2 regions of the Pseudomonas sp. MBLB4136 genome follow, and region 1 is predicted to be linked to the other one. Evidence: riboswitches for the same ligand, from Rfam matches in the RefSeq annotation. Region 1 holds a riboswitch; the other holds the start of a gene.
The links. Region 1 has a riboswitch for cobalamin ahead of ACSX1D_RS06500 (cobaltochelatase subunit CobN). Riboswitches for the same ligand answer to the same signal wherever they lie in the genome.

Region 1 (7,587 bases):
CAGCGCCAGCTGGTCGGCGTAGAGGTCGCGGAACAGCCCGGAGGTGGTGAACAGCAGGTCGCGACGCTCCTCCCCAGGCGCCAGGGGGCGGCGCCGGATGCCCTGGACGATGCCACGACCGTTCCACTGCGGCTCGACGCCGAGCAGGTCGAGGCCGAAGGCGATCATCGCGCCTTCGTCGCGCACCGTGTCCGAGGCCCAGAGGATCACCGCCTCGCGGCCCTCGGCGGCGAGCGGCCGCTGCCGCGCCTGCTGCGCCATCTCGCGGCCGATGCCCCAGCCGATGCGACTGGGCAGCAGGCTGCTGTCCAGGGCATGGAAGTTGCGCCCGGTGGGCAGCGCCTGCGGCGTGCGGATCGGGTCGTTGCCCTTGCCGGGGACGACGAAGCCGCCGTCCAGAGCCCTCAGCAGCGCCGCCATCTCGGCCGCCGGCGAGTCGACCAGGGCCTGGCGCTGGCCCGCCCCGGCGGCGCCCATGGAGGTCAGCAGGGTCTGCACCGCCTCGGGCTGCCAGGGCTTGCCGAACACGTGCAGGCCCATGGGCATGAAGCGCTCCTGGATGTTGGTCAGGTAGTGGCCGACCTCGTGCACCAGCAGGTCGTCATCGACCTGCTCGAAGTCGATGCCACGGGTGACCAGCACCTCGGCCATGGACTCGCGCAGCTCCGACTCCAGGCCGGCGCTGCCGACCAGCCGCTTGATCTCGGCGATGGTGGCGCGTCGCGCCGGCCCCTCGCCCTGCCCGGCGCCGGCCTCGAAACTCTCGATCAGCTGGCGCAGCTTGAGCAGGTCGTCGTACAGCGGCGTGGCCACCAGCGGCGGGGTCAGGTGGTCGATCATCACCGCCAGGCCGCGGCGCTTGGCCTGAATGCCCTCGCCGACCCCGTCGACTATGTACGGGTAGATGCTCGGCAGGTCGCCGAGTATCTGCGTCGGATAGTCCTCGTCGCTCAGGCCCGCCCGCCGCCGCGGCAGGAACTCGTAGGTGGAGTGGCGGCCGAGGTGGATCAGCGCGTCGGCACGGAAACCCTCGCGCAGCCAGTGATAGAAGGCCAGGTACTGATGCGGCGGCGGAAACACCAGGTTGGCGTGCAGCAGCTCCTCGTCCACCTCCCAGCCGCGCGGCGGCTGCGGGCCGACGAATACCTTGCCGAACCGCAGCCCCGGCAACAGCAGGCGGCCGTCGCGGACCATCACCCGCCCCGGGCCCTCGCCCCAGCCGCGCAGGCCCTCGATGCCGGTCGCCACCAGCGCCGCGATCAACCCCTCGGCCTGGGCCCAGTCGGCCTGGGTCGGCTGCGCCACGGCCGCGCGGTACAGCGCCTCGAGCTGCGCCAGCAGGTCCAGGGCGCGGGCCCGCGCCGGGTGCTCGACGCCATCGAGCACGTGGTGCAGCTCGCTGGAGCCGCTGGCCAGGATATCCGCGGCGATCTGCAGCTCGGAGGCCGCCAGGGCCCGGCGCAGCTGGGCGTGCCAGTAACCCAGGGGGCCCTGGACCATCTCCGCCTGCAGCGCGGCCGGCAGCGTGGCGAACCAGTCGCGGTACTCCTCAGCGCCCAGACTCTGCACCTTGCCGGCCATCTCGGCCAGGGCGTCGCCCTGCTCCGGCAGGTTGACGCCGCGCTCCTGCAACAGTTCGAGCAGCACCGCGGGGCTGTCCGGCAGCGGCCCGGTGTCGTAGCCCTCGGCCTGCAGGCGCTGGAGGATGTGCCACAGCGACTGCGGCACATCGAGGTTGTCCGCGCCGATGTTGTGCCGCCCCGGCGGATGGTTGTAGTAGATGATCGCCAGGCGCTTGTCGGCGTTGGCCGTGCGCTGCAGGTGTCGCCAGCGCTGGATGCGCGCGCTCATCGCGGCGACCTGGTGCGGCAGCGGCTCGCCGATGGCGAAGCGGATGCCGGACAGCGGGTCGAGCTGGCGCTCGCGCCAGGCCGCCAGCACCATGGCCTGGCTGGTGCCTTGCAGCTCCGGCATGGCCAGCTGGTAGTGCACCTTGTCGCGCGCCAGGCCGTCGCTGGACAGCTGCCAGGCCGCCTCGCTGCGGTCCTCCAGGCGCAGGCCCTTGAGCACCGGCACGTTCAGCTCGCCGAACAGCTCGGTGACCTGCTCGCGGTGCTCGCCGCCGCCGATGACAAAGTCCTGCAGGGCGACCACCGCCGCCAACGGCGGGTGCTCGCCCTCCTTGAGCCAGCGCACCGCCTGCAGGGAGCCCTCACCCCAGTTGGCGAACAGGCTGACGCAAGCCAGACCGGCCTCGCCCAGGGCGCGGCACAGCGCATCGTTGAGCGCCTGGTCGCCGGCACGATCGGCGCGCCCGTGGTCGACCAGCGCCACCAGGGCCTCGCCGCGCCAGCGCAGCTGCTCGGCGCTGCGCAGCTCGCCGTCCTGGTAGAAGCGCAGCGGCGCCCGCTCCCTGGCCGGCGCCGGCGCCACGCCGGTATCCACCCGCGCCGCCAGCCAGGCCAGCAGCCCGGCGATGTTCTCGCTGCCGCCGGCCAGCCAGTAGCTGCGCGCGCTCAGCCAGTCGGCCTGGCGCGGATGTTCGCGCTGCTGCTCCTGCAGCCAGGGGGCCAGCGCCCCGCCCGGCTTGGCCGCGCCCAGGCGCTCGGCCTCTTCGCGGGAGGCGAACAGTGGACGACCGGCGGCGCGGCTGAGCTGCACCAGGCCATGGTCGCTGTGCAGGACGAACAGCTCGGCGGCTGACGCCCGGCCCAGCAGGGGCCGCAGACGCTCCACCTCGGCGCCGAAGATGCCGGCACCGAACAGCACCTGGCCCGCATCCAGCCATTGCTGCAGGGCGGCATCGTCCAGCTCGGCCAGCTGCTCGGGAGTCCGCGCGCTGACCCGCTGGCCGGGATACTGGCGCTGGAACTGGGCGACCGCCGCGGCGAACTCGGCGGCGCTGTAGGCGGAGACGATGGCGTTGATCTGCGCCGCACCGGCCAGCGGCGCGCTCAGCGCCAGGCAGGTGGCGAGCGCCAGGCGTCTGCCCAGGGAAAGGGCGCACGTCAGGAAGGACGCAGACCGTGGAAGGGACATGCTCATGTCGTAATAGCTCCGCCGCGCTCACCCGCGCGACCCAGACCGCAAGAGGCAGGCGGAGGAACGACGACGCATGGGCCACGACAAGGGCGCGGCCCACCCGCCGGACAACGCCCTCCGCGATGCCGTGGACTGCGACAGGCCGGTCTCCGGGCTCACGAGCGGCGCGCCTCTAAGGGCGCCGGCCCGCGCACCTTCCCGTGCGCGGAGCCTGGCGGGCTTAACCGTACGTAGCGAGGGAAAGTCCGGTTCGAGGGGGCACCCCCGCGCAGTTTTGTTGGTCTTTCGCGGCGAATAGCGGGCTATTCAACGAAAAAGAGCAGCAAAAATGGCCGAATCCGGCTTTCCGCAGCAGAACAGCGTTAAGTCCGACAGTCTCCCAGGCACAGTGGTAAAAAGCGCGGGTTTGACTCGTCTACCGTTGCGGGGGCAGCGTCGGAATTGCGGGCCCGTAGAGGCCGAACGCACCGACTTCCCTGTTTCACCCCTCGGACGCGCGGCGTCGGGGGCACCTGTTGCAAGGCGCGCAGGGTAGAGACAGGCAGGCGGGGCGTCAATGCACGGGCGCGCCCGATGCCTCCCGCAACGGGAGCTAAGCTTCTACCTCCTCTTACTCGTCAGGAGCGTTGCGATGAAATACCGAGGACGCTGTCATTGCGGCCAGGTGGCGTTCGAGGTGGAGGGCGAGATCGCCGGAGCCGTGGCCTGCAACTGCTCGATCTGCCAGCGCAAGGGTGCCTTGATGTGGTTCGTCCCGCGGGACCGGCTGAACCTGCTGACCCCGGACAGCGACGCCGCCGCCTACAGCTTCAACAAGCATGTGATCATGCACCGCTTCTGCCCGCGCTGCGGCATCCACCCCTTCGGCGAAGGCACCGACCCCAAGGGCAATGCCATGGCGGCGATCAATATCCGCTGCCTCGAAGGCATCGACCTGGACGCCGTGCCGGTCCAGCAGTTCGACGGCAAGGCGCTCTAGAGCGGCGACAGCTGCAGCGAAGACAAAAAAGCCAGGCCACCGAGGCCTGGCTTTTCGACTTGGTGGACCGAAGGAGGATCGAACTCCCGACCTCCGCATTGCGAACGCGGCGCTCTCCCAGCTGAGCTATCGGCCCGTGCAGTATTCAATCTAGCCCGCCCTCGACGGCACGCCAATGGCTCAGTGACGCGGCATGAAGCCCGCCGGTTTGGCCGCCAGCCAGGCGACGAAGGTGCACAGGCGCTCATCACTCAACAGGGCCTCGCGGCTGTTGTAGTGCAGCGCCAGTTCCTTCTCGCTGAACAGCCGGTGGATCTGGTTATGGCAGGCGCGACACACCCACAGGGTGGCGGTGATCCGCTCGCTCCTGGCGTAGCGCTTCTGCACGTAGGGCTTGTCGTGCAACGCCTTGGGGATCAGGTGGTGACGGGTCAAGGGCGCCTGGCGGGCGCAGAGCTCACAGCCTTCGGGCTGGGGCGGCAGGCGAATCGGTTCGGCCATGGGACGGCGGCGAGCTCAGGGTCAGCGCTTGCGGCACAGGGTCAGGCCGTCGCCCAGGGGCAGCAGCGACAGGTCGATGCGCGCATCGTCACGCAGGGCCAGGTTGAGGGCCTGGATAGCGCGGGTATCGGCGCTGTCCGGCGCGGCCTCGAGCACCCGACCGCTCCACAGGGTGTTGTCGAACAGCACCAGGCCACCCGGGCGCAGCAGGCGCAGGGCATGCTCGAAGTAGGCCGGGTAGTTGGCCTTGTCGGCGTCGATGAAGATCAGGTCGAACTGCCCGTCCTGCTCCTCGCCGGCCATCGCTGCCAGGGTCTCCAGGGCCGGCGCCAGGCGCAGCTCGATGCGCCCGGCCAGGCCCGCCTCGTCCCAGTAGCGCCGGGCCATGGCGTTGTAGTCGCCGGAAATGTCGCAACAGATCAGCCGGCCGTCCTCGGGCATGGCCTCGGCCATGCAAATGGCGCTGTAGCCGGTGAAGGTACCGATCTCGATGACCCGCCTGGCGCCCGTCAGCTTGACCAGCAGCGCCATGAACTGGCCCTGCTCCGGGGCGATCTGCCAGCGCGCGTTTTCCAGCTGCGCGGTCTCCTCGCGCAGGCGCTTGAGCAGCGGCGTCTCACGCAGGGAGACCTCGAGCAGGTAGCGATACAGTGCGTCGTCGAGGTTGAGGGTGCGATTGGTCATGGGCTGGCCTGCCTGAAATCAGGGGTTGCGCGCCAGTTCGGCGCTGAACACGCGCTTGGCGTCCAGGTAGGTGCGCTGCCAGTAGCTGTTGCTCAGGCTGTCCAGGCGCACGGTGCCACCACTGGAGGGCGCATGGACGAAGCGGCCGTTGCCGACGTAGATGCCGGCATGGCTGACCTGACTGCCGCCGCTGGTGGCGAAGAACACCAGGTCGCCACTCTGCAGAGCCTCGCGGCTGCCGATGGTCGGCGCGCGCAGTGCGCTCAGTTCGCGGGTCGAACGGGGCAACTGGATGCCGGCGGCGTCGCGATAGACATAGCCGATCAGCCCGCTGCAGTCAAAGCCCCCTTCGGGGGTGTTGCCGCCATAGCGGTAGGGGGTGCCGACCAGGCCCAAGGCACGGAATAGCACGTCGTCGGAGCTGCCGTGAAGGCTACCGGCGGGAAGCTGAATCGAGGTTGGCGGAGCGGCCGGGCGGCCGGCGCAGGCGCTGAGCAGCGCGACGAGAAGCAACAAGGCGACACGGGGCGTAGCGGGCATGAGCGAGGCGATCCTGAGCCTGGATGCGCCCTACTCTGCCGGCTCAGGCGTCGGCGCGCAACCGCCGAGGCGCCACCAACGACTCAGGGATGGCGCTCGAGCGACTCGCTGGGCGCCATGGCCAGCACGCGCTTGGCCTCGATGAAGCTGCGCTTCCAGTAGCGGTCGTCCAGGCTGTCGACCCGCACGCCGCCACTGCGGCGACTGGCCGAATGGATAAACTGGTCATCGCCCAGGTAGATGCCGGCATGGCTGACGCGGCCGCGGCCGTTGGTGCTGAAGAACACCAGGTCGCCCGGCTCCAGCTCATCACGCTCGACCAGCGGCGCGTCGATATTGATCATCTCGCGGGTGGAGCGCGGCAGTTGCAGGCCGGCCTCTTCGCGGAACAGGTAGCCGATGAAGCCACTGCAATCGAAGCCGGACTTCACCGAGCTGCCGCCGAAGCGATAACGGGTGCCGACCAGCGACAGGCCATGGGACAGGATGCTGTCGGCCAGCTGGGGCATTTCATAGGGCTGGTCGTCGGTCAGGTCGGCGAGTTCTTCCTCGGTCGGTTCGGCATGGGGGGGGCGCGAGACGAACATCGACGACTTGCTGAGGGGGCCGAATACACTGGATTGCGTCTGCGGCGCCTGGCCGGCGCAGCCCGCGAGGACCAGGACGAGTGCGAAAGGCACGAGGGGTGCGAAAGGCACGAGGGGTGCGAAGCGTTTGAGCATGGGCACAGCCGTGTCGGAATTCTGAAGTGGCGGCGACTATGCCCTCACTCGCTCCTATTTGCAATTTCCTTGGGCAGAAATGTGACTCAGTAGTTCTGGCAGGACATCTAAGGCCCGCCCTTGCAGGCGAACATCCACCTCATCGCTCAGGTCGGTGCGGCCCGGGTTGATCTCCACGGTCAGGCCGCCGCCCTCGCGGGTGCGCAGCACCGGCTCGATTATGTAGGGAAAGCTGGCACTGGTGCCGACGCTCAACACTAGATCGAAGCCCTTGCCCAGCTCGGCGTAGAGGCTGGCAATGGCAGCTTCCGGCAGCATTTCCTCGAACAGCACCACGGGCGGGCGCAGGATGCCGCCGCACTGCCGGCAACGCGGTGGCAGCGGCCGCTCCAGATGCTCGGCCAGCTCGGCATCTTCCGCCCCGCAGGACTGACAGAACAACGGGGCCAGCTCGCCGTGGATCTCGATCAACCGCTCGGGCGGACTACCGGCGGCACGGTGGTAACCGTCGATATTCTGGGTCAGCAACCAGCACTGCGGTTTGAGCTGCTGCAGCTCGGCGATGGCCAGGTGGCCGGCATTGGCCCGGGCGCCGAGACAGGCCCTGCCCAGCTCCGCCAGGTACTTCCAGCACAGCGCCGGATCCCGTTGCAGCATCGGCCCCGACAGCGCCGCCTCGATCGACAGCCCCTCGGCCGTGTGGCCATTGTACAGGCCGCCAAGACCGCGATAGGTCGGCAGACCCGAGTCGGCGGAAAGGCCGGCACCGGTGATGACCAGGACGCGCTTGGCCAGGGCGATGGCCAGGGCGACACGCTCGATCTGCTGCTGCATCGCCCGCCCCCGACCTCAGTGATTGACCGTGTGCGCCAGCATCACCGACAGCTGGCACAGCGGCCGACCGCTCTGTGCGTGCCAGTGGTTGAACGCCGCCTGCACCGCGGCCAGGTCCTTGAGGCTGGTCGGCGCCTTGTCGATGAACTCCTGAGCCTTGAGTGCGGCGACCATGTCGCTGGTCGGGATGAAGGTGTCCTTGCCGACCATGCGCAGGAGGCGTGGCGCCGACAACCCGCCCAGCTGGCTGCCGTGCTTGGCCAGGTACTTCCACAGCCCGACGAT
Region 2 (7,587 bases), 2.2 Mb from region 1:
CAGCGTGCGCCTCGGCGCCCTGGCCAGCGGCCGCGCCGACGAGGCCGCGCTGAAGGCCCTTCACGCCTATGCCCGGGCCATCGGCCTGGCGTTCCAGGTGCAGGACGATATCCTCGACGTGGAGAGCGACACCGCCACCCTGGGCAAGACCCAAGGCAAGGATGAGGCCAACCACAAGCCGACCTACCCGGCCCTGCTCGGCCTGGAACCGGCCAAGGCCTACGCCCTGGAGCTGCGCGACCAGGCGCTGCACGCCCTGCGCGCCTTCGACAACGGCGCCGAGCCGCTGCGCGAGCTGGCCCGCTATATCGTCGAGCGCCGCCACTGAGGCACCTGGCCGAGCCGCGCCCCGACGGGGACACCGGCCTGCGCGGGTGAATCAGGCCGGGCGGGCAACCCCGCCGCGCTTGCGCGGAGTTATGGCTTAAAGCTTGGCATCGCTTTCGGGTAAACTGCCGCATCTTTTTGCCTATAACGATTCGCCCGATGCCGACGACCTTCGATGAGATCCCCCGCGAGCGCCCGCTGACGCCCCTGCTCGACCGCGCGAACACGCCGGACGAACTGCGCCGCCTGGGCGAAGCCGAGCTGGTGAGCCTGGCCGACGAGCTGCGCCAGTACCTGCTCTACACCGTCGGCCAGACCGGCGGGCACTTCGGTGCCGGGCTCGGGGTGATCGAACTGACCATCGCCCTGCACTACGTCTTCGACACCCCGGACGACCGCCTGGTGTGGGACGTCGGTCATCAGGCCTATCCGCACAAGATCCTCACCGGCCGCCGCGAGCAGATGAGCAGCCTGCGGCAGAAGGACGGCATCGCCGCCTTCCCACGCCGCAGCGAGAGCGAGTACGACACCTTCGGCGTCGGCCACTCCAGCACCTCGATCAGCGCAGCCCTGGGCATGGCCATCGCCGCCCGCCTGGACAACAGCAAGCGCAAGAGCGTGGCGGTGATCGGCGACGGCGCCCTGACCGCCGGCATGGCCTTCGAGGCGCTGAACCACGCCTCGGACGTCAGCGCCAACATGCTGGTGATCCTCAACGACAACGACATGTCGATCTCCAAGAATGTCGGTGGCCTGTCCAACTACCTGGCCAAGCTGCTCTCCAGCCGCACCTACGCCAGCATGCGCGAAGGCAGCAAGAAGGTGCTGTCACGCCTGCCCGGCGCCTGGGAGATCGCCCGCAAGACCGAGGAACACGCCAAGGGCATGCTGGTGCCCGGCACCCTGTTCGAGGAACTGGGCTGGAACTACATCGGCCCGATCGACGGCCACGACCTGCCGACCCTGCTGGCCACCTTGCGCAACATGCGCGACCTGGAGGGGCCGCAGTTCCTCCACGTGATCACCAAGAAGGGCAAGGGCTTCGCCCCGGCCGAGGCCGACCCGATCGGCTACCATGCGATCACCAAGCTGGAGCCGATCAACGCGCCGGCGAACGCGCCGAAGAAGCCCTCCGGGCCCAAGTACTCCAACGTCTTCGGCCAGTGGCTGTGCGACATGGCCGCGCAGGACAACCGCCTGGTCGGCATCACCCCGGCGATGAAGGAAGGCTCCGACCTGGTGGCCTTCAGCGAGCGCTACCCGCAGCGCTACTTCGACGTGGCCATCGCCGAGCAGCATGCGGTGACCCTGGCCGCCGGCATGGCCTGCGACGGCGCCAAGCCGGTGGTGGCGATCTACTCGACCTTCCTGCAGCGCGCCTACGACCAGCTGATCCACGATGTCGCGGTGCAGAACCTCGACGTGCTGTTCGCCATCGACCGTGCCGGCCTGGTCGGCGAGGACGGCCCGACCCACGCCGGCAGCTTCGACCTGTCCTACCTGCGCTGCATCCCCGGCATGCTGGTGATGACCCCCAGCGACGAGAACGAGCTGCGCCGCATGCTCACCACCGGCTACCAGTACCTGGGCCCGGCGGCGGTGCGCTACCCGCGCGGCAGCGGCCCCGACGCCAGCATCGAGCCGGGCCTGCAACCGCTGGAGATCGGCAAGGGCGTGGTCCGCCGCCAGGGCAGGCGCATCGCCCTGCTGGCGTTCGGCGTGCAACTGGCCGAGGCGCTGAAGGTCGGCGAGACCCTGGACGCCACGGTGGTCGACATGCGCTTCGTCAAACCCCTGGACGAGGCCCTGCTGCGCCAGCTGGCCACCGAGCACGAGCTGCTGGTGACCATCGAGGAGAACAGCATCATGGGCGGCGCCGGCAGCGCGGTCAGCGAGTACCTGGCCCGTGAGGACCTGCTCAAGTCGGTGCTGCACCTGGGCCTGCCGGACTACTACGTGGAGCACGCCAAGCCGGCGCAGATGCTCGCCGAATGCGGCCTTGACGAGGCCGGCATCGAGGCCGCCATCCGTCGCCGCCTGGCCATGTTGCCAGCCTGATCGACGCGGCGCGGGCGACCAACGTCCGCGCCGCAGCATTGCTTTACCCGCCGCAGCCCCTTATGGTGCGCGGCGTTTCAAGTTGTCCGAGGTCGCGGCCATACCAGCCGCGTGAAAAGGGAAGCAGGTGCGCCGCTGTCAGCCGACAGCCGCCAAGCCTGCGCTGCCCCCGCAACGGTAATCGACAGCCGCCGAGCGACACCCGCTCTGGCGCCGGCTTTCCCGACACACCACTGGGTACGCCCGGGAAGGTGGGAAAATCGCAGTCGACAGCCCGGAGACCTGCCTCGGCGCAATCTGACTGGTGTTGCGGAGGGCATCACCGTCAAGCGCTGGCACCCGTCCGCTTGCCCGTGCTTGTCCCTGCCCTCCTCAAAAGACTTCTCCCTTTTGAGGATTTACCCATGAAACTGTCCCCTCTCGCCCTCGCCGTAGCGCTGACCCCGAGCCTGGTACTGGCTGCCGAGCCCGCCGAACCCTATCAGGCCCAGCCATTGGTGGTGACCCGCGGCACCCCCCTGCAGAAGCCCGCGCCGGCCAGCGTCCGGGTGATCGACCGCAAACAGATCGAGAAAAGCGCCGCCCACAACCTGATCGAAGTGCTGCGCGGGCAGGCGGGGCTGCAGGTTCGCGACACCCTGGGCGACGGCAACCGCGCGTCGATCAGCCTGCGCGGCTTCGGCGAGAATGCGGTGAACAACACCCTGGTGCTGGTCGACGGCCGCCGCCTGAACAATCCCAGCCTCAACGGCCCCGACCTCAACAGCGTGCCCCTGGCCAACATCGAGCGCATCGAGATCATCCGCGGCGCCGGCACCGTGCTCTACGGCGACCAGGCGGTAGGCGGGGTGATCAACATCATCACCCGCACGCCAGTCGACAACGAAGCCTATGTGGAGACGACCCAGGGCAGCCACGACCTGGAGGCCTATCGCGGGCATCTGTTCCAGCAGCTAGGCGCCGGGTTCTCCGTCTATGCCAGCGGCGAAACGCGCCACACCGACAATTATCGCGACCACAACAACGCCAGCTACAGCAACGGTTTCGCCCGGCTGCGCTACGATCACGCCGATGGTTGGGCACTGTATGAGTACCAGAGCACCGACGATGAACTGCTCTACCCCGGCGCCCTGACCATTGCCCAACGCCGCGCGGACCGCAAGGCGAGCACCTCCAACGAGTGGAACGACAGCAAGACCCAGGTCCACCGCTTCGCCTTGGAACAGGCCATCGGCGCCAACTGGACCGGCAACTTCGATTACAGCTTCCGCGACTCCGATGGCGTAGGCCTGATTTCCGGCAGCCCGTTCAATGACGGCACCCGTGTGGAGAGCTTCAGCCCGCGCCTGACGGCCCACTTCGATAGCGGCCTGGGGCGCAGCGAGTGGCTGATCGGCCACGACCACATCACCAGCGATTACCAGGCCGCCTACGCCAGCTTTCCGAGCTTCAGCAGCCTGGCGCGCCAGACTCAGCGCGACTGGTACACCCAACTGAGTCAGCCCCTTGCCAGCGATGTCAGCCTGATCCTGGGCTACCGCGCCAGCGAGGCGGAGGACCGCAACAAGCGCAACGACCTCAGTCATACCGACCGGGAAGGCAGCACCAGCGTTGCCCTGCAGTGGCAGGCGAATCAGCAGACCAGCCTGTTTATCAAGCGCGAAGATGTGCTGCGCTGGGCCAACGTCAATGAGAACGCCTCAGTCGGGCCCGGCGTGACCTTCCTCAAGCCACAGACCGGTGAGTCCTGGGAAAGCGGAATCGAGTGGCGCGATGGCAGCCAGCGTTACCAGGCCACTCTCTACCGCCTGGATCTGGAGGACGAGCTGCTGTACGACCCGCTCGCCGAACACTCCGTATTCGGCCCTGGCGCCGGCGCCAATATCAACCTGGACAAGACCCGTCGCCAGGGCCTGCTGCTCGAGGGTGAGGGTTCGCTGACCAACAAGCTCAGTGTCGGTGCCCAGTACAGCTTCACCGACTCGGAGTTCCGCGCCGGCCAGAACAAGGGCAACGAAGTGCCCTGGGTGTCCCGTCATAGCGCCGGCGCACACCTGAACTACATCGTCCTGCCGGGACTGAACGCCTATCTGGAAGCGATCTACACTGGCGCCCGCTACCTCTCCAGCGACGACGCCCATGTCCTGCCGCGCGAAGGGGGCTATACCCTGTTCAACGCCGCCCTGAAATACGAGTACCGCCAGTTCAACGCCAAGCTGCGGGTCAACAACCTCACCGGCAAGCGCTACGACAGTTTCGCCACCTACTCCGCCTGGACACCGGGAAACAAGGGACTGTATCCAGCACCGGAAGAAGATGTGCAACTGAGCGTCGGCTATCGCTTCTAAGCCGCCACCTACAACAAGGCCCCGCAATCGCGGGGCCTTGTGCATTCAGAGGGCTACTGCGCGTCCGCCAGCCGGGCGCACAGTTTCTCGGTCGCCGCCAGCATCTGGAAACTGGGCCGTTCCAGGCCCTTGTCCGGCACCGGCCAGAGTTGCTTGCGCTTTACCGCGGTCAACTGCGGCCAGCGCCGCCAGCCGTCCAGCTGGGCGCCGCTGCCGGCGAGGATAACCTCGGGATCGCGCTGCAACACGGACTCGACGCTGACCTGCGGCGCCGGCAGGCTCAGGTCGGCGAAGACGTTCTCGGCGCCGCACAGGCGCAGGGCGTCGCTGATGATCTGGCGCCCGCCTATGGTGTACAGCGGCTTGTCCCAGATCTGATAGAACACCCGCAACGGCCGCTCGCGGCGATAGCGCCGGCTCAGCTCGGCCCGGCGCTCGTCGAAGCGCTGGCGCAACGACTCCCCTTGCGCCTGGCGACCGATGCGCGCGCCGATCTCGGCGAACTGGGCGGCGAGATTGGTCAGGTCGCGTGGTTCCACGACCAGTAGGGGAATGCCGAACGCCTGCAGCTGCTGGCGCTGGGCCGGGCCGATGCTGTCGGGCCAGAGCAGTACCAGATCGGGCTGCAGCTTGAGCAGGCTTTCCATTTCCAGCTGGCCATAGCGCCCCACCGACGGCAGGTGGCTCAGCGCGGCGGGGCGCTCGCCGCCATCCAGCACGCCGACCAGCAGGTCGGCAGCTTCGAGCTCCAAGACGATCTCACTGAGCGAGGGTGCCAGGCTGACCACCCGCTCCACCGCCAGCGCCGGCCAGGCCAGCAGCGCGAGCAGGCACAGCCCCAGGCGCGTCATCAGCCGAGCTGGCGGGGAATACGGTAGAGGTAGAACAGCACCAGGCTGGACAGCGCCAGGAGCAGCAGCGGAATGCCCTCCAGACCGGCGAACAGCGCAACGGCGGCGACCCAGGCCGGCAGCGCGGCGACCAGCATGGCCCGCCCTCGGCACTCGCCCAGCGCCTGCCAGGCGGCTGGCTCCTGCGGCGTATCCAGGGCTTTCTCGGTAGCCACCAGGGCACGCTTGTAGGCACGAAACAGCGGCAGGCTGGCGAACATCGCCAGCAGGCCGGCGATGAACAGCGGCATGGCCAGCGGCCCCGGCTGGCGAGCGCCGCCGAACACCAGGTTGAGGACGAACAGCGGCGCCAGGGCCAGGGTCAGCAGCCCCCACCAGCGGAGCGCCAGGCGCCGGCGCTGCTCGCTGCGACTCACGGCGCTTCCTCGACCTCGCCCTGGTGCAGGCTGCCGAGCAGATGGCCGAGCTTGCCGGCCTTGGTCGCCAGGTACTTCTTGTTGTGCGGATTGTGGTCGATCTGCAGCGGCACACGGGTGGCCACGCTGATGCCCATGTCGCCCAGAGCCTTGACCTTGCGCGGGTTGTTGGTCATCAGCTTGAGTTCGCGAATGCCCAGGTGCTCGAGCATCGGCCGGCAGATCGCGTAGTCGCGCTGGTCGGCGCCGAAGCCCAGGCGCTCGTTGGCCTCCACGGTATCGGCGCCGCCATCCTGCAGCTCGTAGGCGCGGATCTTATTCAGCAGGCCGATGCCACGGCCTTCCTGGCGCAGATAGAGCAGCACGCCACGGCCCTCGCTGGCGATCGCCCGCAGGGCCGCCTCGAGCTGGAAGCCGCAATCGCAGCGCAGGCTGAACAGCGCGTCGCCGGTCAGGCATTCGGAGTGCAGGCGCCCCAGCACCGGCTCGCCGTCGGCCACATCGCCGAAAGTCAGCGCGACATGCTCCTTGCCGGTGGCCTCCTCGAGAAAACCATGCATGGTGAACACGCCAAACGGCGTGGGCAGTTGGGAGGCGGCGACGAACACGACAGGCACCGGATGCTCCTAAGAAGAATAAGGGCTGGGAAGTGGCAAGGGCGGCATTGTAACAGCAGCCCCCGCCGGCGGGTCAGCCTGAATTACCGATGATAGGTATCGAAACGCGCCGATCGGCCCGGGCTCAGTGCTTGGACTCGAGCATCAGCACATCCTGCTCGACCTTCCAGCCGACCCGGCTGAGAAAGCTCATGCCGAGCAGGGCCTCGGTCGGCGCGCCGCCCTCCAGCACCACCGCCTCGACGCCCAGCACCTCGAGGCCGCCGACCTTGACGCTCTTGAGGTCGACCCGCCAGCCGCGCGCCGTGCCGCTGGCGGTGTTGACCTGCAAGGGCCGGCCGCTCACCCGGTAGTCGATACCCAGACGCCGGGCCTGGCCATCATTGAGGGCGACCGCGGTGGCCCCGCTGTCGACCAGGAACTGCACCGGATGGCCATTCACCGAGCCGGCCACCCAATAATGCCCGCCGACGCCCTTGGCAATGCTCAACTGGCGCTTGCTCGCCTCGGCGAAGCCATCGCTGTACTCGCGACTGAGGCCATAGCTGCGCTCGACGCCATCGACCCGCAGCACCGCCCCGCGGCTGTCGGCACTGACCAGCTCCACCCCGCCGGGGCCAACCTGGCCGACCTTCACCAGCTTGCGCTGGCCGTCGACATTGATCACCGCAGCCCCGGGAAACAGACCGACCACGCGCACCTGGGTGGCCGCCCAGAGCGGTTCGACGGCCGTCAACAGCAGGCCGATGGCCAGCGCCTTCACACTCTGCATCATGCGTCTTGCACTCCTTACTCGAACGGATAGGGCTGCTGCCAGCGCGCGAAAACCGCTCGCAGACTGCCGCGCTTGACCAGCTCATCCATACGCTGGTCGAACAGCCGGGCCAAGGCACGCCCTCGCGGGTTGTCGGCGAAACCCAGATACAGCGGCAGGCTGGTCGCCGGGGTGATGCGAAAACGCGTCGGATCG

Region 2: linked by a shared signal. The riboswitch ahead of ACSX1D_RS18325 (TonB-dependent receptor family protein) and the one ahead of ACSX1D_RS06500 (cobaltochelatase subunit CobN) in region 1 are both predicted to bind cobalamin.

What each region holds. Positions count from the first base shown of each region.
Region 1 covers NZ_CP196713.1:1,424,086-1,431,672, reverse strand. Annotated here, with positions in the region: gene ACSX1D_RS06500 (cobaltochelatase subunit CobN) at 1-3,045, opposite strand, end outside; cobalamin riboswitch at 3,166-3,573, opposite strand; gene ACSX1D_RS06495 (GFA family protein) at 3,674-4,021, shown strand; tRNA gene ACSX1D_RS06490 (tRNA-Ala) at 4,082-4,157, opposite strand; gene ACSX1D_RS06485 (hypothetical protein) at 4,202-4,522, opposite strand; gene ACSX1D_RS06480 (O-methyltransferase) at 4,544-5,206, opposite strand; gene ACSX1D_RS06475 (C40 family peptidase) at 5,225-5,746, opposite strand; gene ACSX1D_RS06470 (C40 family peptidase) at 5,830-6,468, opposite strand; gene ACSX1D_RS06465 (NAD-dependent deacylase) at 6,523-7,302, opposite strand; gene ACSX1D_RS06460 (DNA-3-methyladenine glycosylase I) at 7,318-7,587, opposite strand, start outside.
Region 2 covers NZ_CP196713.1:4,000,771-4,008,357, forward strand. Annotated here, with positions in the region: gene ispA ((2E,6E)-farnesyl diphosphate synthase) at 1-328, shown strand, start outside; gene dxs (1-deoxy-D-xylulose-5-phosphate synthase) at 487-2,385, shown strand; cobalamin riboswitch at 2,458-2,689, shown strand; gene ACSX1D_RS18325 (TonB-dependent receptor family protein) at 2,790-4,733, shown strand; gene ACSX1D_RS18330 (cobalamin-binding protein) at 4,787-5,584, opposite strand; gene ACSX1D_RS18335 (MFS transporter) at 5,584-6,000, opposite strand; gene ribA (GTP cyclohydrolase II) at 5,997-6,617, opposite strand; gene ACSX1D_RS18345 (retropepsin-like aspartic protease family protein) at 6,742-7,389, opposite strand; gene ACSX1D_RS18350 (substrate-binding periplasmic protein) at 7,407-7,587, opposite strand, start outside.